DNA from 2 places in the Virgibacillus sp. L01 genome. Region 1 is predicted to be linked to the other one. Evidence: a T-box and tRNA genes for the amino acid it is inferred to sense, from the RefSeq annotation. Region 1 holds a T-box; the other holds one or more tRNA genes.
What was found. The T-box of region 1 lies ahead of thrS (threonine--tRNA ligase). A T-box ahead of a tRNA ligase gene usually reads a tRNA of that ligase, here a tRNA-Thr.

Region 1 (11,171 bases):
AAGTCAACTCAAGTAGTGTATCAGCCTTTCTTGTTCCTTCAAAAACTGCTTTTTTATTGACTTATGAAAATAATTACAACGAAGGTTCTGTATTAGGAATTGGTGATAAGTCAGTTTTCGATGATTAGTCGATTTACTAAAAACATGTTAAAATAGATAGATATATAGTGTACGGATATAGAATTTATACATATGTACTATTTTTTAGATGGGGTGTACAAATGTCGTTTCGTCAAAAAACTGCAAAATATTTTAGTAATCATGCTGAAACAAATGAAAATCATATTGATCCTACGCTTCAAACACATTACTATAAAACAACAAGAGATAAAGGATTAAGCATGCTGGAGAATTATTTTGATAATAACGGAAGCTATCAAATTAATGCTATTTCCAAGGATCACGGTGAAATTAGTGCTACTATTGTTAAAGGAAAAAAGGCCTTTGTCGTTGCAACTGTAATTATGGTGAGACCCCACCAGACGGCGATTGATTTTTCTGTCACAACAGAGTCAGTATTTCCGTTTGATTTAGGCTATAGTACGAAAATCATCCAACAACTATATCAGCAAATAAATAAAGAGCTGCCTATCATTAATAATACGAATAGTCGGAGTCGGTAGCAAAAATGAATGGGGTTGAACGACATGAGATGTTCAAATTGCCACTATAAAAGTACAAAGGTTTTGGATTCGCGACCAATTGAAGAGGCGCGTTCGATTCGCAGGCGCAGAGAATGCGAACAGTGCGGGTTTCGTTTCACAACATTTGAACGGATTGAAGAGGTCCCATTAATTGTTGTGAAAAAAGATGGTACAAGACAGGAATACAGCCGCGAAAAATTAATACGTGGTTTGATTAAAGCATGTGAAAAGCGTCCAGTTCCACTTGAGAAAATTGAAGAAATTGCCATTGATGTTGAAAAACAATTACGTAATACTGGTGTATCAGAAATTGATAGTAAAGAAATAGGTGAAATGGTAATGGATCGACTTTCAGACGTTGATGAAGTAGCTTATGTTCGATTTGCATCAGTTTATCGGCAATTTAAGGATTTAACTGTATTTTTAGATGAATTAAAAGACTTAATTAAAACAGATAAGAATGAAAACACCTGAATAATCGATTCAGTGTCATGTTTGGAGAAGAGAAAGGGTTAGAATAATGAGTCATATCGGAAAAATTTTGCCAATCGAAGGGTATCGAGTTTTGTTTAAAGGCAATTTGCCAGTTGATTATGCAAAGTCGTTAACTCACTTGTATCAGCCATTAATTGGTATACAAGCATTTTCGTTATATCAAACCCTATTGAACGAACTTGAATTTCAACATGGATCATCAGTCCAAACACATCATACATTAATGAACTATATGAACTTGCCGTTAGATGATATTTATCGGGCAAGGTTAAAACTTGAAGGTATCGGACTGCTTAAAACGTATCAGAATTACACAGATGACCAAAATTCATATATATACGAGTTACTAAGTCCGTTTTCACCAGCAAACTTTTTTGCAGATGAAATGCTGGCTCAATTACTATATCATCATATTGGAGAAACTAAATTTAAATTATTGAAAGAATACTACACCGAACATGGAAAAAGAGAAGGTTCAAACATAACAGCATCTTTTAATGAAGTTTTTCAAACGTTTCAGCCATATCTGGAAGGGATGGAAGTGATTGATGATCAAGACGAATCAGTCACAGAGTCTGCAATTGATTTTACCTGGATGGAACAAATGCTGAAGCAGCGCATGGTTCCGGCTAATAGAGTGTTGACTTCGGAAAACAGAAAGTTAATTTCCCAGATGATGACTTTATATGATTTAGCAACCTTCGAAGTAGAAAAATCTGTATTATGGGCGTTGACGGATGAAAATTCGCTTAATCGTAATGAATTTAAAGAAGCTTGCCATGATTTATTTAGAAATAAACACAATCAAACAGATATTAGGCTTACTGAAAAAGAAGTACGCACAACAAATGAGACTGTTAGTAATCCAACAACGAAGGAAGACCAGCTTATAACCGAACTGGAAAAAATATCACCGAAACAGCTGCTAGAAGATTTATCGAGTGGTGGTCAGGCATCTGCTCAGGATATGAAGGTGATTCGTGAGGTTATGACAACTCAAGGACTTCCTTCTCCAGTGATGAATGTACTTATCCACTATGTTTTACTGCAATCAAATATGAAGTTGTCGAGAGCATATTTAGAAAAGATAGCAAGCCATTGGTCACGTGCAAACCTGCAGACAGCTAAAGAAGCAATGGCATTCGCTAAGAGTGAAAAAGGCCGATATCAAAAAGAACAAACCAATAAATCAAATTATAAAAAGCCCCAATCCAATGAGGTTGTTCCTGACTGGTTCAAAGAACGGAAAAAGAAGAAGCAAGCTAACTCAAATCAGGCTGGTACGGATACACAAAAGGAATGGGAAGAAACAGCAACATTACTGCGAAAGTACTCCAAAAATAAGAATAATCATTTATAAGGATGATAAAAATGAAGCCGGTACAATCGGAATTAAAAAAATGGATGCAAGAGAATAAAAATTTCAAGGACAACTATATACGGATTAAGCAGGAAGTTTTAAATGATCCTGAAATAAAAGAATTTTTGTCATATCATCCTACACTACCGGAAGAAGAAATTGAGAAAAATCTTATAAAGCTGTATGAATTTAAATCCCAATCTAAGCAGTGTGATAAGTGTAAATCCTTTGAACAATGTCAAAATATGCTACAAGGCTATTCACCTGTTTTACATGTTAAGGATAATGAAATTCATCTATCGTATGAAAAGTGTCACCTTCGACTGGATTATGAAAAACAGCAGCAGCAACAGCAGTTAATTGAGAGTTTGTATATGCCAAAGGAAATACTGAATGCTGCCATAAGTGATATTGATCATGATGCTGAAAGAGGTAGTGGAATCAGGCAGTTACTCCTTTTTCTAGAACAAACGAAATCTGGACTCCCAGCAAAAGGTATATATTTTTATGGCCCTTTTGGTGTTGGAAAAACATACCTGCTTGGAGCTTTGGCAAACGCGTTAAAAGAACATAATATATCATCCATGTTAATTTATATGCCAGAGTTTGTTCGGGAAATAAAGAGTTCTATTAAAGATGATTCGATCAATGAAAAGATTAATTACTTTAAAAAAGCAGATGTGCTAATCCTCGATGATATTGGTGCCGAAACACAATCAGCCTGGTTTCGAGACGAGATACTAGGTTCTATTTTACAATATCGAATGATGGAAAAGTTACCAGTATTTTTCACATCTAACTACAGTCTGGAACAATTGGAAGAACAGCTTGGCCGATCTAATCGCGGTGGAGTTGAAACAGTGAAAGCAGGACGCATTATCGAGCGGATAAAACAAGTAAGTAAAGAAATTTCACTATCAGGAGAAAATCGTCGCGATGGTTAGAATATCATTAGACTAGCATGGAAGATTAAACTCTTTTATGCTAGTTTTTTTGTCAGTTAAGAAATCACCATCTACCATGAAAATATTTTTCATATAGCACATTTGAGGTTAGCGGACACCAGAGACCTTATTTAACACAAATACAGTCATGTAAACCAAAATACATGTAAAATAAGGGCTTTTGTGTCCGGATAACTTCGAGAATGTTACTTTTATATAGAAATAACGTCACCTGTCTCCGCTGAAATCAAGTTAGAGAGGTATTTTCATACAAAATATTTATCTCTTCTATGGCTTGCACGCCAAAGCATAAGGGGACAAACCAAGCTACTTCTTATTATCACTATCGTTTCTCAGCGACATTTGGTGGCATAAATTTAAAAAATATTTAATGCCTCTTTTCACTGGTGAAATTCGATTATAACTGTGAAGGAGAAAGGTAACTTCACGGGTACTTGCCTTCCATTGAATACTAACTTTACTAGTTTCATGGGATTATACATTTTTTCACATGTATGTCCATATAATGTAACAGTTTGGTTCTTGGTGAGGGTGATGTATTTGCTGGAAGTTTATTTTGGATCGGATAAAGAAGTGATTAGTTTTTGTGAGCATTTATTTCAGTATAACAAACAGATTGAATTGCATTGGAAAACAAGTGAGGAATGGGGGAATCATTTAATACTTGATTATCAGGTACCTGGTAATGAAACAATGGAATCCATAGCAAAATCAATGGTTGAGGTATTTGTAGCACATCGGCTGACAAATATGATAAACGGTATAATTAAAGACTATTATTATTATACAAATATGGATGAAATTGAACGCATATTGGATATTACACACTGGATATTCTCCGGTGATGATGCTGATAGTGCTAATGTCAGGAAGAACAAAGATCCAAGTCAATTGTTGCAGTCACTATTCATAGCAAACATTAAGAACACAGAAATAGTTCATTATGATTCAATTGTTAAGTTTCAATTGAAGGTGTTCAAAGACGAGCTTATTTATTTTGTTGGGCTGGCAATAGATGAATTTAAACGGGAGGAGGATCATCAGGCGTTTATTGATATGCTGCGGGAATATGTTGTTAAAAGGGAGCCGTCCTACAACACAGTCCATATACTGCAAGGGGGGCAATTTTCTTTTTATAAACCGAGTGGAAAGCGGTTTACTAAGCTTGAATTGAGAATGCTCATGCAAAAAGAGCCACTCTATATTGTAGGATTGGATGCTGACGAGCTGAACTTAGCACCATTAATTGCAATGGCACCAGAGAAAATAAAAATTTATGGTGACCATCCTTCTGAACCAAAAACATTAACTGTAATCAATGTTTTTCAGGAGAGAGTTGAATTTCAGCCTGTCAGTAGCTTCCCATTCCCATACTATTTAAAAAATAATTAGTAAAGCTTGATTTTATTGTCAATAGAAGCTATAATACGATTTATATATAATCTTAACAAAATTAAAAGTAATGATAAGGATAAAATCATTTGGTTTTTGGATAGATAAGAGAAGGAAGTCATTGGCTGAAAACTTCCATATGCATTCAGATGATTACCACCTTTAAACTCTACTATTGAAACATAAGTAAATAGTAGCGTACAGTCTGCGTTAAAGATCTATGAGCCGCAGTTAACTGCGGGAAATAGGGTGGAACCACGATGTTACCAACGCTCGTCCCTTTGCTTAAATGCAGAGGGATGGGCGTTTTTAATTTTTGACTGTTTTTCTAAGAGTTTATTGCGTATGAAAGTACTTTTACTTTCACGACTGTCAAAAAGATAACGATTGGTAGTATTTAGTGAGGCTCTTCGGCCACGCAGCTGGAATAAATACATTAAAGTATTTAATAACATTACGTCACAGTTAATATCGTACTGAATACCGAAAAGCAACAAGACCTTATTAAAAGATACTCAAATAGAATACACACAAGGAGTGTTACTAATGGCTGAAATAACGATAACTTTCCCAGATGGAGCAAACAAACAATTTCCTATAGGGACAACGGGTGAGGAGATTGCAAGTTCTATTTCGTCAGGACTAAAAAAACAATCTCTGGCGATCAAACTGGATGGTGAATTATATGATCTGAGACGTGAACTCCAGCAAGGCGGTTTAATTGAGATTGTTACATATACCAGTGACGATGGAATTGACATTATGCGCCACTCAACAGCACATTTACTGGCTCAGGCTGTTACAAGGTTATTTGATAATGTCAATTTTGGGGTAGGTCCTGTAATTGAAGAAGGATTTTATTATGATATGGATATGGAACATACGTTAACACCTGAGGATCTTCCGAAGATTGAAAAGGAAATGAAACGAATTATTGAGGAAAACCTGGAGATAGAACGAGTTGAAGTTTCACGGAATGAAGCAAAACGAATGTTCAAGGAAATTGGCGACGACCTTAAACTTGAGTTGATTGATGCAATTCCTGAGGACGAGCAAGTAACAATATATAAGCAGGGAGAGTTTTTTGATTTATGCCGTGGAATTCATGTACCCTCTACAAGTAAAATTAAAGCATTTAAACTGTTGAGTATCTCTGGAGCTTATTGGCGTGGTGACAGCAATAATCAGCAGCTGCAACGTATATATGGAACAGCTTTCCAAAAGCAAGGACAGCTTGATGAACATTTACGTATACTCGAAGAAAGAAAAGAACGTGACCATCGTAAACTTGGGAAAGAATTGGAGATCTTTACTGTCTCACAAAAGGTTGGACAGGGGCTGCCGTTATGGCTGCCAAAAGGAGCAACAATCCGCCGTACTATTGAGCGCTATATTGTTGACTTAGAAGAGCGTTTAGGTTATGACCATGTATATACCCCAGTGCTTGGAAGTGTTGATTTATACAAAACAAGTGGACACTGGGATCACTATCAGGATGACATGTTTCCAACAATGGAAATGGATAATGAGGATTTAGTACTTCGTCCAATGAATTGTCCACATCATATGATGGTTTATAAAAACCAACTATACAGCTATCGCAATCTGCCAGTCAGAATTGCTGAACTGGGTACAATGCATCGTCATGAAATGTCTGGTGCCTTGGCTGGGCTACAGCGTGTTCGTGCTATGACACTGAACGATGCACATATCTTTGCCCGTCCAGACCAGTTGAAAGCAGAATTTATTCGTGTTGTAGAACTAGTACAAAAAGTGTATGAGGATTTTGGAATCAACGATTATTATTTCCGCCTTTCTTATCGTGATCCCGAAGATAAGGAAAAGTACATTGATAATGATGAAATGTGGGAGAAAGCACAGGCTATGCTTAAAGAAACCATGGAAGAAATGAAGGTTGATTATGTAGAAGCGGAAGGCGAAGCTGCATTCTATGGCCCGAAGCTTGATGTACAAGTGAAAACAGCTTTAGGGAAAGATGAAACACTGTCCACTGTTCAGCTTGATTATCAATTACCTGAACGATTCGATTTGACGTATATAGGTGAGGATGGAAATGAACATCGCCCAGTTGTCATTCACCGTGGTGTTGTATCAACAATGGAAAGATTTGTTGCTTTCCTCATAGAAGAGTATAAAGGAGCGTTTCCAACTTGGCTGGCACCAGTACAAGTTAAAGTCATTCCGGTGTCACCTCAAGTCCATATGGATTATGCAAAAAAAGTGGAAGAAAAATTAAGATTCCAGGGTGTTCGGGTTGCAGTGGATGAACGCGATGAAAAAATTGGCTACAAGATAAGGGAAGCACAAACACAAAAAGTCCCATTTGCTTTAGTTCTGGGAGATAATGAAATTGAAGAAAATGCAGTGAACTTTCGTCGATATGGTGAGAAAGAGTCTGAGACAATTGCATACGATAAGTTTGAAACATTAATTACAGATGAAATATCAGGTAGGGAATTGCGCAGAAAGTAAAGTAACACCAGAGCAAATCTTTACCTACTGTACTCGGGCTTTATAACCTGATATAATTATGGTGAGTTATAAATATGCATATATTTCGTTATCAGCTTGTTGACAGAGTAGGAAATACATGCTATTCTATTAAAGTTGAATAAAAATTAAATGATCTGAGACAAGTAGAAGCACCCGCTTCTCACCTGATTGACGCATTCGTGCAGTTGACTGGTTTAAAAACTCTTTTAATAGACTAATGGAGAAGTGTGGGTGCAGTATTGTACCTGCACTTTTTTGCAGTTATGAAAGTATAAAGCTTTCTTAATGCATAAGTGATACGAAAGCGATCGCCATAAGGACTGGCGATAGGCCAAGTTTACTAAAATTTGCTTGTCAATATTGGATCTGTAACACAATTATTTGGAGGTGGCTGGCTATTAGCAAAGAGATGAATGTTAATGAAAAAATCCGTGCTAGAGAGGTAAGACTTATCGACTCAAATGGTGATCAGCTTGGGGTGAAATCTCGCAATGAAGCGTTAGATATCGCTCAAACCAGGAATCTTGATTTGGTTCTTGTTGCACCAAATGCAAAACCACCAGTTTGTCGAATCATGGATTTTGGTAAATATCGTTTCGAACAGCAAAAGAAAGAAAAAGAAGCACGTAAGAAACAAAAAATTATCAATGTTAAAGAAGTGCGCTTTACTCCTGGAATTGGAGAGCATGATTTTAACACCAAGTTAAAAAATGCTAGAAAATTCCTTGAAAAGGGTGACAAGGTAAAAGCATCTGTTCGCTTCCGTGGACGTGCGATTACACACAAAGAACTTGGTCGGGAAGTTCTTGACCGCTTTGCGGAAGAAGTAAAAGATATTGCTACAATTGAATCCAAACCCAAAATGGAAGGTCGTAGCATGTTCATGATGCTTGCTCCAGTAAACGAAAAATAACAACTCAAGGAGGAACTTAACATGCCTAAAATGAAAACCCATAAAGGTTCTCAAAAACGTTTCAGCAAAACCGGTTCAGGAAAGCTAAAACGTTCACACGCTTATACAAGCCATATGTTCGCTCATAAATCTCAAAAGCAAAAACGTAAACTACGTAAATCAACAGTTGTTTCTGCTAGTGATTTCAGACGAATTAAAACAATGCTTCCTTACAAATAAGCATTGAGACATCGGACGAGAAAAAGACATTAGACTATTTTTTATTTGTATTAGGAGGGAATTAATATGCCACGTGTAAAAGGTGGAACAGTTACGCGCAGACGTCGTAAACGCGTACTAAAACTAGCTAAAGGTTATTATGGTTCAAAGAGAGCTCTATTTAAAACAGCAAAACAACAGGTTATGAAATCAGGTCAATATGCATATCGTGACCGCAGACAGAAGAAACGTGATTTCCGTAAACTATGGATCACTCGTATTAATGCTGCTGCACGTATGAATGATATTTCATACAGTAAATTAATGCATGGTTTAAAAGTAGCTGGAATTGATGTTAATCGTAAAATGCTGTCAGATATTGCAATCAATGACGAAAAAGGTTTTGCAGAATTGGCTGAAAAAGCTAAAGCAGCTGCTAAATAACAGTACTAAACGCCAAATCCAGATGAACTGGGTTTGGTGTTTTTATATAGAGGTGAAAAAATGAATGAATTAAATATGATTATCCTATTTCTTATTGGTGTTAATGCGATAGCTTTTATTTTAATGGGAATAGATAAAAAGAAGGCGATAAGACATAAATATCGGATACCTGAACGTACGTTTTGGGGACTTGCGATTTTAGGTGGAGCAATTGGGGCGTTATTAGGGATGAAGCGTTATCGGCATAAAACGAAGCATCGCTTATTTGTTATAGGAATGCCAACGTTGATTGTCATTCATATCATTCTCTTTGTGTATTTAACATATTAGATGTCATAAAGGCTCGTCTATTGTCATATACATGTACTAATATGATTACCAAGTGCACGCTCTAATGAAGGAGGTTGGGTATGGAGCTGTTTGGCAATTATTTACTGGCATTTATTGAGACGGGTGGATTGTTTGCTCCGATATTATTTATAGGTTGTCATTTATTAAGGCCATTATTTTTTCTTCCAGTTGTGTTTATATGTATCTCAGGAGGAATACTTTTTGGAGCACTTGCAGGAACTCTGTACTCAGTTATCGGTATTACGTTGTCGAGTGTCATTTTTTACGGCGTAATTCGATGGATGCCAAAAACATTTAGTAGGCTGGTAAATCTGAAACGAAAAATAATTGGCAGTAACTCCAAACTTACCACATCCCAAATTGCCATACTGCGACTCGTTCCTTTCATCCACTTTCATCTGTTATCCTTATGCTTAATAGAAATTTCTGCAAACTTTAAGGATTACACCAGGTCATCACTATTTTCAAACATTCCGTTAGCCTTCGTTTATACATCTGTTGGCAAATGGATATCCAGTTTATCCCCAATGTATATCTTCGTATTCTTAGTCGCATTGCTTCCACTAATTTACATTTTAAGGAGGAAAGAGATTATCATTAAATGGAACGATTTTTTCCAGGTAAGTACACAATAAACATGATCTTTAGGTTGTTAGGTCTGTCATATAAGATATATAATGCAACATAGTGTAGAAAGGATTAAGTGCTATGAAACCGCTACGGAAATACACTTCGCGCACCTAGGGCAGCTGATGAGCCTCTTTGCTCCTACGTCGCTGCGTAGTCTCATCTAGGCCTCGCCTTAGCTCTCACAGGAGTCTACGTGTATTTCCTCCGCTGTTGACTCGAGTGGGAATCTCTATAGAATAAATGTGTGACAGCACTACACTAGTCCGGGTGAGCGGAGGGCGGTGACTCCCTCCTGCGGGAACAGCACGTGTCCGAAGACCCCGCAGAGTGGTCTGCTCGAGGAGGCTGAGGTCGTGCTCGCGGAAAGCATCCGCCCGTAGCGACCCCGGACGGCAGGACGAGAGTTTTTAGAGATTATTCTAGCAGCTACGTCGCATTTTATATCAAATACGTACCGTTAATCCAAAGTCAACTCAAGTAGTGTATATTCAGCCTTTCTTATTCCTTCAAGGTTTTTGCGGTCATTTTACCCTACGAAAGTTGAATAATAATTATATTAAAAATAGCTCACTATGCGGGGAATCTGCCGCAGTAGTGAGCTGTTTTGGATTTAAGCTATTCTGGATTTAACTTGATATAGATCCCTTTTTGCTGGAGATTATTTATACAATCATTTAAATATTCCAGATTGTGTTCTGGATATATTTTACCTGTATTTACTTGATCCCCTGTACATTTCATGGCTTCAAGGCCGGAATAGCGAGTAGTTGATTTCCCGCGATATGTTGCTTCTTCCCAAAGTGGCTGAACATTATAACTTCTTCGTTTCATTTCCTGGATTATTTTTAAATGATACTGATAAAGCATATATGGTGAATAATTGAATACGTAGTTAACTGTGGAGTGCGGCTTTCCCCATCCGTTTCCTCTTAATGCACAACATTCGCGATGCTGTCCCAGTAATTGTTGCCTGGGGAGGAGTGGGATAAGTTCTTCGTGCCATAGTCGCATAGGAAATTTCACCTTCTACTCGATAATTGTTAAGAGTAATTTATTTATGGGATGCTTCCATTCGATTTTTGCATACGGATATCGAATTAATAATTCTTTTTCAATAAAATAAAGGTCGTCTCTCCTAATGCCACCTAATTCTCCGGGGTCGCGTGCAAATACGCTGATATTAACTACTTCAAAGGAGTCCTCAGTAGTACCTAGGTATTTTTCCCCTTCAAATAAACAGTTTTTATAGACAAACTGAATATTTT
Region 2 (11,171 bases), on a different contig from region 1:
AACCGTATCCTTCAAGTGAAACCAGATCCATTCAAATATTCGATCTACCTCTTTCAGTTCTCCATTTACTTCTCCAGCCGATGCCATAAGTCCTGACCCTTCAATCGAGTCATCCATAAGTTCACTATTTATTAGGGTTACATTGCCATCGACCGTTCCATCTATTTTAAGAATACCGTTTTTGACTAATAAGTCCCCAGATACGGTAACCCCTTCTGGAACAATAACAGTATCACCTTGAATTACCAGGTTTTCCTGCTTGGAGACAACCAGTTCACTTTGCTGATTCCATGCTGAAAAAATACCGCTAAACATAAATATGAAAAAGATTGCTGCCGATGTAACAATTGGATGTGCTTTAAACCAACGCTTATACCTCACACGCTTCTTTTCTGTAGGTAATTTTTCCATAACTTTGGCGGTGAAATCTGCTGGTGCAGAAATATTTTCTGTACTTTGGACAAGTGTAATGGTGCGCTTCAACTCATGGAAGTGCTTTTGGCAGTCCTCACAACCTTCTAAATGACCGCGCAATTTCGTTTCTTCCTGTTTGGTTAAATCACCGTCCAAGTACTTATGCATTAGCTCTATAGTGTCCTTATTACAGTTCAAGTTGATCACACTCCTTTACACATGGCGAAGCTTTTTCCTTAGTGCTTCACGGCCCCGATGGATTCGCGTCTTTACAGTTCCCAGTGGAATATCCAGAATGTCACTTATCTCCTGAAGCGAAAACTCTTCTAAATACCTAAGAATAATCACACCTCTATATTTGGGTGGGAGTGTAGAAATTTCCTGATGGATGTAGTTTTGTAATTCCAATCCTTCCACTTCCTCTTCAGGCAGCGGTTCATCAGTCGCAAGCCGCGAATACATATCTAAGCCCTCAGCCCCCTTCACTTCAGCATCGAGATAGTAGTCAGGCTTACGCTTTCGTATCCGGTCAATTGTTAAATTAGTGGCGATTCGGTATAGCCACGTCGAGAACTTGCGCCGATCGTCAAACGAATGAATGTTAATGTACGCCCTAATAAAAGCTTCCTGTGCAATATCTTCAGCCTCATGCTGATTTCCAAGCATCCGGTAAACATGCTGATAAATTTTATTTTGATAAAATGAGACAACATCCTCGTAGGCGGACTGATCCCCTCTTTTAACCTGCTTTATTTTCTCTTTAATTACCAAGTCCATTATAAGTACCTCCGCTTACTATGCGGTATTTTACATATACGAATTAACATTATGTAAGGTTTCAAAAATTTATATATAAATTGTTTACTTTCCTGATTTATTGGGTAATTACTTAATACATTATACATTATACTAGATTGGAGGCCGGTTTTGTGGAAAACAATTCGATATTATTAGAAAAAATAGAGGATTGTCGTAATACCTTAATTACATTAAGCAACACCCATGGATTGACCTCTGAAGTTGTAATTCAAACCAGCAAAAAACTAGACAAGCTACTTAATGAATACAATAGTAACTTCATTATTTATTAAATACACCAAAAACAGAGAGAAAAAGGGTAAAAAGACATGCAAAGATGGATGTCTTTTTTTTCTGTTAAAATGTTACAATAGAAAAAAACTCGTAGCAGGTGTTTTCATGACCGAAAAAAAATTAATTGTCTTATTAAGCTCGTTATCAATCGCAATATTATTTATTATTGAGCAAGTTCTCTCCTTCGAATATCTCTATAAAACGATGGCAAAGGTGTTCATTTTCTTCCTCGTACTATTTAGTTTTCATTACATAGCCAAAAGCAAAACCACCTACTTTGCGACACGAGGAATCGACACCAGGCGATTAAAAATAAGTGCCGGTTTGGGAATTGGAGCATTTCTCATTCTTTTCGGGGCATACCTTGTTTTAAAAGAGCATATTGACTTCACCCAAATTAGTGAAAACCTGGCACAGAAAAACATCACTGGTGATACTTTTTTATTTATCAGTATTTATATTATAGTCGGCAATTCATTTTTAGAAGAGATTTTTTTCAGAGGGTTTATTTTTAAAAATCTACAGCAGAAACATCGGCTATTTGCCTATATCTATTCATCATTCTTGTTTGCGATCTACCATACAGCAATCTTTCTTACCTGGTTCAACATCGGATTATTCCTGTTAGCACTATTTGGACTCTTTTCAGTAGGATTAGTGTTTAATTGGCTCAATGAAAACTCAAGTAATATTTATAACTCATGGCTTGTTCACATTATTGCTGACTCAGCGATCATTATCATTGCATTAATAGCGATATTTTAACAGGTGTCCAACTAACCTTGAGAAGACGGATCCTGGTTCCGTTATTTGTTACAAAAACCGCGTTTGGAGCATGGTTCTGGATCCTCGTTCCGTTATTTGCATTTTTCACCCTAATATACCGTTGATTTTATGCATTTAGCGGAACGAGGATCCGGTTCCCCCCTTTCAGAACAGCATTTTCTCCTTTTAGCGGAATGAGGATCCGCACCGATTGTTCGGCAGATCCTTGTTCCGTTATTTGTTACAAAAACTGCGTTTCGAGCATGGGTCTGGATCCTCGTTCTTATGTTGGTTTCTTAACTGCCAAAAAGAGCATCAATTGCTTTGCAATCCAATGCTCCATTTCACTCAATAATCAAATTGTACTTCCAAACGACTACTTCAACTTTTCACCAAACAGCGATCCTATTAATCCGACAGCAACAGTTGCCGTTTTATTCTTATGATCCAAAATCGGATTTACTTCAACAAATTCTGCAGAAGTAAGGATATTGGACTCTGCAAGCATCTCCATTGCTAAGTGGCTTTCACGGTAGGATAACCCGCCAATAACCGGTGTTCCTACACCAGGGGCTTCCTCTGGGTCCAATCCATCTAAATCCAGACTCAAATGAACTCCATCTGTACGATTTTTTAAGTAATCTATTGCCTGGCTCATTACAGCTGGCATCCCCAAACGGTCCACTTCATGCATGGAATATACGTTTATGCCACTTTCTTTAATCAAGTCCTTTTCTCCCGGATCAAGTGAACGGGCACCTATTATTACAATATTCTCAGGCTTGATTTTCGGCTGATAGCCAAGTATGTTCGTTAACTTTTCATTCCCGATACCTAAACTTACAGCAAGGGGCATGCCGTGAATATTACCAGATGGCGATGTATCACCAGAATTCAAGTCACCATGCGCGTCATACCAGATTACGCCTAAATTTTCATAGTGCTTCGCTATACCTGCTAGACTGCCAATAGCAATACTATGATCACCACCTAATACTAATGGAAAGTGGTTATTGGTAATTTCCTTGTCGACCATTTCTGCAAGTTTCTGATTTGCATCAGCCACCTGTTGTAAATTACGTAAATTATCTTCCTGTTTCTCATATTTGCTATCAGGGCGGGAAACCGGCACATCACCCAGATCTTTAATATCATAGTTTAAATTTTCAAGTGTTTCAACAACACCTGCATATCGGATGGCACTTGGCCCCATATCAACACCGCGCCGACTTTGTCCAAGATCCATCGGCACGCCAATTATAGACATATTTTTCTTCATTTGAATTCCTCCTCTACCTTATTATTTTAGCCAAAAAACAGGTAATGACTCAACTCGACAAAAATATGTATATATATACACTGAAGAATGATTGTTGGAATAAAACTTTAAAATCATGTTATAATGAATTTGAAAGTAATTAAGTATACTTTCACTTATTCCATAATGAGGGTGAGAATCAGTAGATTATTTCAGTATATTTTTTTAATCATCTGATGAATGAACATTCATTCATTTTAGTTATATATTAGCTCCAGCTTTTCCGATTTTAAAAATTAGATTGAGGTGAAGTATTATGGATGCACTATTATTTGATAAAGATCAATTGGAAGTTCAAGATATGCTGCAGAAATTTGCTAAGAATGAATTGAGCCATTAGCAGCAAAACGTGATGAAGTTATTGTGACATTGCTTCTTAACCATATGGAACACTCCCACCTCTAATCAGGAAGCCTCTTCCAGTGGAGGCGGAATACGTAGACTCCTATGGGAAAAGCACGTTACGAAGACCTCGGAGGAGGCTGAGGTCTTGCCCATGGAAAGCGTAGTATTCTGCCGGAACGAGTTTAAGCACTAAACAATCATTAGAACAGAAAAATATCTTCACTACGTCGCATTTTATATCAGCTACTTATTAAATCCAACCATTGAAAATGAACGTTCGAAAGATCTATCCTGTTATTATTGTCTTTAAAGTGGGAAATTTTTATTATGTTCCTAGCCTGCTTTATATTTCTGCTGCACCAGCCTTATTAAGTTGAATATCCAACGGTTTAATTCCTGCCTCTTCCCAGGCTTTCATAAGCTTCTGAGCCTGTTCTTCAGATGGCAGAAATGCGATCCCGCAGTCACCGCCGCCTGCTCCAGATGGTTTACCTGCCCCACCGTGCTGTTCAGCAAGATCACACAACTTTTGCAACATCGGGGTTTCTATTTCTGCATTAGCGTGTTTTCCTACAGTAGCTAACGCACGTCTGTTCAGTTTCGTACCCTCAATAATAAGTGCAACATCCTTTTCAGTAACTCCTTTGATAAAGGTACTTACTGCCTTATTACTGTCATCAAGAAATTGCTCATATAATGTATTATTCTCTGTTTTAAGGCGTTTAATTTTATCGATTAATTTCCCAGTCAAAGCAGGGGTTCCAGTCCAGCCAATACACATGTAAGCATTAGCTGGTAACTTAATAGGATTAAGAGATAAATACTGCCAATCCTTTTCAACTAATTCACGAATGGTAACTGCCTGCTCGTATTCGTACTGTAGCCATTCTGCTTGAAATGAGGCATATTGTAAAAAACCACCATAGGATGATGCAGCTACGTCAGCGCCTGAACCACTTCCCTGTGTTTTTACATGCGAAATAGCCGCTAACTTAAAAATCAATTTAGCGGATGGCTCTTTTGGTAGGTATTTTTTTAAAATGGCAGCAACCACAGATGTAACGACAGCGGCACTAGAACCTAATCCGTATTTACGACCAGATTCGTCATCAAGTTCACTGCGGATTTCTAAATGAAAATTAGCTGGAGAAGCGTTCATTTCTTTTAAATATGTATATACTACTGACATAGCATCTTCAACAAACTTTACACGCTTGTCAGCTGTCTTTATGTTGACCTTCTTTTCATGATAGGTCCATTCGAGGTTAGCTAATTCGAAGTTCAGCAAAGAAAGACGGTTTTCATCCTGTTGTGTTAATGTCACATAAACAAAACGATCAACCGCCATAACGACTAGATTTTGATAGGCTTCAAGTACTGCAAATTCCCCTGCTATCATTAATTTCCCGGGGACTTTAAGGCTCAATGGTGTAGTTGGCAATACGTTTCAACTCCTAAATATAGGATACTCCTTGACCTGCTCGACTTGCAATAACATCATCAACCCCAGGTATTTCACGGAGCGTACTTTGTATCGTTTCTTCGTTTTCTGGCAGGTAAAGAACTTTTACATTTGGACCAGCATCAATTGTAAAATATGCTGAAACCCCGTTTTCACGTAGTTCCTGGACAGATTGCATTACTGCCAGCGTTGTGTCATGCCAATACGTAAAAGGTGGGTTGGCAGCCAAAGTAGTGGCATGCATTCTAAGACAATTTGCCTCAGCTATTTCTCCTACTTTCTCAAAATCCCTGTTCTTTATACCCTCTTTAATATTATTGAGATCATCTGGAATACTTTCAACCCAGCTGGAATAATAAGCAGACGTATCAACTGTCCGCTTCATACCCTCCCTGCTCAGCACCTTCTTTGCTGAAGAGGATAAAACGACTGCAGCGACACGAATATCCCAATGGTTTGCAGGTGCTACTTGAATAGCATAAGAATCAGAGCCATCAGACCTGTCTCCTTTTTCCCATTCTACAAAACCCCCGTAAATTGATCTGCAGGCTGACCCTGACCCTTGTCTAGTTAAGATAGAAAGTTCTTCATCACTTACCTTAAGTCCAAGCGATTTGGCAGCGGCTGTTGCTAATGCAGCAAACCCTGATGCAGATGATGCAAATCCAGCTGCTGTCGGAACATAATTAGTAGAATGAACTTCTGCAAATAAATTCGGTTTTCCTGCATATTCCCGAATTAGGTCTAAAAAAGATGTGACCCGTTCATATTCCACACCACTTACCGGTTGATTATTCAGATAAAAGCTGTCCTCTGTTAACGATTCTCTAAAATCAACTGTAGTCGTTGTATAAAATCCATTTAAAGTCAATGAGAGGCTATTATTCATCGGGAGTATTAACGATTCATCCCGTTTGCCCCAGTATTTAATTAAGGCAATATTTGTATGTGCTTTGGCTGATGCCTTCATTGTATATCCCCTCTGTGTCGCAGTTTAGAAAATACAAATATCCTCCCTTACTGCATATATGCAACTAAGGCTTGATGATAAGCCACGTTTTCTAATGTTGATGCTTATTCAGGCTTCTTTCTTAGAACAAAAGGCCATACCGTGTGTGCGCCGAATTTTTTCAGCTTTTCAGATAGCTGCCTAGAGTGTACTTCATTACGTGCTAAGGCAATAATACAACCGCCATTTCCGCCTCCAGTTAATTTGGCACCTAAGGCACCTTCCTGTCGCGCAAAGTAGATTAACCTGTTTAGGCCTGCATCACTTACGCCTAGTGCTTCCAGTTCTTTTTGTGCTTCATTTAACATCTGTCCTAGTAAATGCTTGCTCGCACTCTCAAGCGCATGTCTTGCTCGATGCGTAATTTCACCAATACGGTCAAGCTTGGCCTGTATTCTTCTTGGAGCTGATTTGAACAAGTTTCCAACTGATTCAACAGCTAAACGTGTATCACCCATTCTGCCTGAATCGGCAACAATAAAGTGAAAATCACCTTTAGGTTCAATAAAATCAGAAGGCAGTTCCTTCTCAAACCAGACTGGGAAATCCGAAGTAATTGTTAGTGTATCGATACCACTAGGAACACCATGCGCATACGTTTCCGAAATATTAGCTAGGTTCAGGAGTTCATCTTCTGAATAGTCCTGATTGTTATAAGCAAATAATGATCTCACTACCGCAATAGCTACCGAAGCACTTGATCCAAGTCCTTTTCCGGGTGGTATAGATGATTTAATCCGTATTAAAAGATCCTCACATGGTAACTGAAGATAATTTAAGGTTGCCTTAATACAATTTGCAAGCCCCTCCAGCGACTCTGGAGCAGATTCAAGCGGACCATGGTAAAAAGTACTATCAATCTTTACCGAGCCTGGAACATAATCAATCACTGATTCCACCCCTACTAACGGGAAAGGAAGCGCAATAGCAGGTTGCCCGTGTACAACTGCATGTTCCCCGATTAAGATCAATTTACTATGAGCTATACCTATAGCTGTTTGTTCTGAAGTTGTTGCTTTTTCTGCACTCATTTTATATATTCTTCCACCATTTCTTTAGCTTTTCCAACACGGATTTCTTTTTCATCTACTAATCGTTCAGCAATGATATCAATCATCTCCCCTGTAGCTCCTGCTGCAATGGCAACAGAACGAGAATGTAAAGCCATATGACCTTTCTGAATACCATCGGTTGCTAAGGCTTTAAGTGCACCAAGGTTTTGTGCAAGTCCAACAGAAACTATAACTTGTGCAAGCTCCTGTGCCGAATCAACATCTAAGATTTTATATGCAAGTTTAGAAATTGGGTGAACATGGGTCGAACCGCCTACAGTCCCGACAGACATAGGGAGTTCTAATTCACCAACTAAATTCCCGTCCTCATCCTTCGACCATTCTGTCATCGAGCTATATTTCCCAAATCTCGCTGCGTGTGCATGGGCCCCAGCCTCAACAGCACGCCAGTCATTACCTGTTGCAATAACGATGGGATCAATACCATTCATTATCCCTTTATTGTGGGTAACAGCGCGGTAAGGGTCCGATGCGGCAAACTCATAGGCATGAATAACGCCATCACGCACTTCTTCACCTGTATAACTGCCTGTCTGTAATAATTCAGGTGGAATGACACAACGCGCACGTGCAAGACAACGATCTGGATAATTAGAAAGGATCCGTAAATATACTTTCCCTTTCGTGATAGTCTCGACTGTCGGAGCAAGTGACTCAACCATTGTGTTAATGATATTTGCTCCCATTGCGTCACAAGTATTTATATAAACGTGAAGGATAAGCATTTGACCATATTTTGAGTCTGATTCTTCATTTAATACTCTAACTTCTAGATCTTCTGCGCCACCACCCCTAGCTACTAAACTGGGGTATGCAGCATTAGCATCAGCAATCAATGCATCTTTTTCCTTTAAAACAGCCTCTTTTGCTGCTTGAAAATCCGGACAGCCTACTACTTGAATTTGACCAATCATAACACGATCTGTCGCCTCTGTAGTAAACCCTCCAGCATTTCTGACAGTTTTTGCAATATAGCTTGCTGAGGCAACAACAGATGGTTCTTCAATTGCCATTGGTATTACATATTCTTTCCCATTAATTAAAAAATTCAATCCTAATCCTAATGGAAGCGGAAAAGTCCCGACTACGTTTTCTATCATTTTATCCGCCGTGTCAGTTGGAAGAGGTTCGTTTGAAAACAAATAATCTTTTTCTTCATCAGTGAACGTATCCATCGTAGTCAACAACTGTCTGCGTTCCTCAACAGTCATATTGTAAAAACCAGGGAATCTAGAAGTTTTCATACCATCTCATCCTTTTAACTAGCATAATTTATATATGTCAAATTGTTCATTTTTTTATTAATGAATAAATTACTGTATCTATTATGTAAAAAAACAGTACAAAATGCAAATAAACAAGGTTGTTGGTAATCATAACGACCTTGTTTATCTGCTATTATAATATGTGTTATGTATTTACGCTAGTGTTTTTTCATATAAATTGATGAGCCATGGAGGATTCGAACCTCCGACCCTCTGATTAAAAGTCAGATGCTCTGCCAGCTGAGCTAATGGCTCATGTCAGGAATGTTGCCCGAAAAACCTCATAAAATAAAAAAAGGCTGGGCTACCAGGATTCGAACCTAGGATCACGGGATCAAAACCCGATGCCTTACCGCTTGGCTATAGCCCAATTAAGTAAATTATGGTGGAGGGGGAGAGATTCGAACTCCCGAACCCTGAGGGAGCGGATTTACAGTCCGCCGCGTTTAGCCACTTCGCTACCCCTCCATATTTTAACTACATTTCTATAAATTATACATAAAAAATGGTGCCGGCCAGAGGAATTGAACCCCCAACCTACTGATTACAAGTCAGTTGCTCTGCCAATTGAGCTAGACCGGCATATATTAATGGTGGAGGATGCAGGGCTCGAACCTGCGACCCCCTGCTTGTAAGGCAGGTGCTCTCCCAGCTGAGCTAATCCTCCTATGTATTAGGTTACTGACTTTCCTAAGAATTAATGGTGACCCGTACGGGATTCGAACCCGTGTTACCGCCGTGAAAGGGCGGTGTCTTAACCACTTGACCAACGGGCCTTACAATGGTTTCATGTAATAAAAATACTATAATTATTACACATATAAGAATTGTCTATGCAGTAAAAAATATTTATAATTACTTAGCTGCCAAAAAAGGGCTTGTCATAAACCAACGAATTTTATTATATATAGATTAAGCATCTTTGTAAAGGGAAAATAGGAATTCTTTATTTTCAAACACTTTTGCTACCAATATAATGGAGATATAGACTGTAACTTTTAACAATTTGGGGGAATTATATGGGGAACTGGTTAAGTTTAGGTGGCGAGCCATTTATTGCGTTTGGTTTAAGTCACATTGTTATGCTGCTTATATATTTTTTTGGGATCATACTATTTATAGTATTTTTTAAAAAGATCTTATCTAATACATATTTACACAATACAATACGTTGGATTTTATTTAGTCTGTTAATTTTATCAGAAGTATCCTATCAAACCTGGACAGCATTAACTGGAATATGGAGCTTACAAGAGCACACACCATTGCATCTTTGCGGAATTGCAGGTATAACAGGGGCAATTGCGTTAGTTACTCACAACAGGAAGCTTATACAAATCACTTTTTTTATTGGTCTTATCCCTGCTTTCCTGGCATTAGTTACTCCAGAGTTGCCGTATGACTATCCGCACTATCGCTTTTGGAAGTTTTTTGTCCATCATACTGCCATATCATGGACAAGTATTTTTCTTGTCGCAACCAGTTCCTTAAAGATTAAGTTTAAATCACTACTTGAAGTCTATGGATACCTATTAATTTATGCTATTATAATTGGTTTCTTTATTAATCCATTATTAAATTCCAATTACCTCTACCTTTCCCATACACCTACAGCTACCACACCACTTGACGTGCTTGGCAATGGCATTTGGTATTATGTGAACTTATGTGGTTTAGCGTTTATTGTTTTCTTTGTTCAGCTTCAGATTTATAAATTACTTAAACGTGAAAAATCAACACTCAACTTGTAAAATTAGTTGAGTGTTGATTTTTTGTTAAGAATACATAATAGCTACTACCCAAACGATTACAATTACCGGTAACGAGGTATACAAAGATTGCCAAATTTTCATATTATGTTTCTTGATCAAAAAGTAAGCCACAAGCACTTCAGCTATAGTTACTACAATAGCTAATATTATAAGCAACGATAACCCATTCCCCATTTTAAAACCACCTGTCTATTTATTCTTATATCATTTATATATTAAAAAACCTGGCTTATCGATAAAGATACCTTAAAAAAGTCAATATGCATAACGTCTATTCAAACGTTTTTAACCATTCATTATTTGATCTCGCTTCTCTAAATGCTTCTTTAAAAGCCACAATATCGTCTTTTAAATATATACCACTTCTAATCGGTTTTACCCTACCGTCATTTACATATTGGCTTAATCGCATACGTGAAACGCCTAGAATTTCCAAAGCTTCTTTTGATGAAATAATTTCACTAGCAATTTGTTCTCTGCGTTGCTTCCTTACTTCTTTTGGTGCTGACATTTTACCACTCCGTCCTTATACTTATAATACATTAATCGAATATTCTTCATAAATAAAAACACCTAAATCCCTTGGGAAATAGATGTTTAACGTAAGAGCTTCCAAGCGGACTTGAACCGCTGACCCCCACCTTACCATGGTGGTG

Region 2: it encodes a tRNA-Thr, which carries the amino acid that the T-box ahead of thrS (threonine--tRNA ligase) is inferred to sense. The anticodon was not compared.

What each region holds. Positions count from the first base shown of each region.
Region 1 is NZ_JBQQCP010000008.1:109,974-121,144, forward strand. It holds gene ACTWQM_RS15000 (hypothetical protein) at 1-128, shown strand, start outside; gene ACTWQM_RS15005 (cytosolic protein) at 222-623, shown strand; gene nrdR (transcriptional regulator NrdR) at 648-1,118, shown strand; gene ACTWQM_RS15015 (replication initiation and membrane attachment family protein) at 1,165-2,499, shown strand; gene dnaI (primosomal protein DnaI) at 2,511-3,443, shown strand; gene ytxC (putative sporulation protein YtxC) at 3,999-4,856, shown strand; T-box leader at 4,918-5,140, shown strand; gene thrS (threonine--tRNA ligase) at 5,403-7,349, shown strand; ribosomal protein L20 leader region at 7,506-7,633, shown strand; gene infC (translation initiation factor IF-3) at 7,780-8,283, shown strand; gene rpmI (50S ribosomal protein L35) at 8,305-8,502, shown strand; gene rplT (50S ribosomal protein L20) at 8,569-8,925, shown strand; gene ACTWQM_RS15050 (DUF1294 domain-containing protein) at 8,986-9,255, shown strand; gene ACTWQM_RS15055 (TVP38/TMEM64 family protein) at 9,336-9,911, shown strand; gene ACTWQM_RS15060 (TIGR02328 family protein) at 10,522-10,917, opposite strand; gene ACTWQM_RS15065 (sigma-w pathway protein ysdB) at 10,933-11,171, opposite strand, start outside.
Region 2 is NZ_JBQQCP010000017.1:472-11,642, reverse strand. It holds gene ACTWQM_RS19505 (zf-HC2 domain-containing protein) at 1-612, opposite strand, end outside; gene sigW (RNA polymerase sigma factor SigW) at 628-1,191, opposite strand; gene ACTWQM_RS19495 (Spo0E family sporulation regulatory protein-aspartic acid phosphatase) at 1,344-1,505, shown strand; gene ACTWQM_RS19490 (CPBP family intramembrane glutamic endopeptidase) at 1,612-2,271, shown strand; gene rocF (arginase) at 2,648-3,550, opposite strand; gene ACTWQM_RS19480 (phosphomevalonate kinase) at 4,278-5,375, opposite strand; gene mvaD (diphosphomevalonate decarboxylase) at 5,389-6,366, opposite strand; gene mvk (mevalonate kinase) at 6,471-7,436, opposite strand; gene ACTWQM_RS19465 (hydroxymethylglutaryl-CoA reductase, degradative) at 7,433-8,722, opposite strand; tRNA gene ACTWQM_RS19460 (tRNA-Lys) at 8,926-8,998, opposite strand; tRNA gene ACTWQM_RS19455 (tRNA-Gln) at 9,043-9,113, opposite strand; tRNA gene ACTWQM_RS19450 (tRNA-Tyr) at 9,127-9,211, opposite strand; tRNA gene ACTWQM_RS19445 (tRNA-Thr) at 9,250-9,325, opposite strand; tRNA gene ACTWQM_RS19440 (tRNA-Val) at 9,335-9,410, opposite strand; tRNA gene ACTWQM_RS19435 (tRNA-Glu) at 9,445-9,519, opposite strand; gene ACTWQM_RS19430 (YwaF family protein) at 9,763-10,494, shown strand; gene ACTWQM_RS19425 (hypothetical protein) at 10,519-10,689, opposite strand; gene ACTWQM_RS19420 (hypothetical protein) at 10,787-11,026, opposite strand; tRNA gene ACTWQM_RS19415 (tRNA-Thr) at 11,123-11,171, opposite strand, start outside.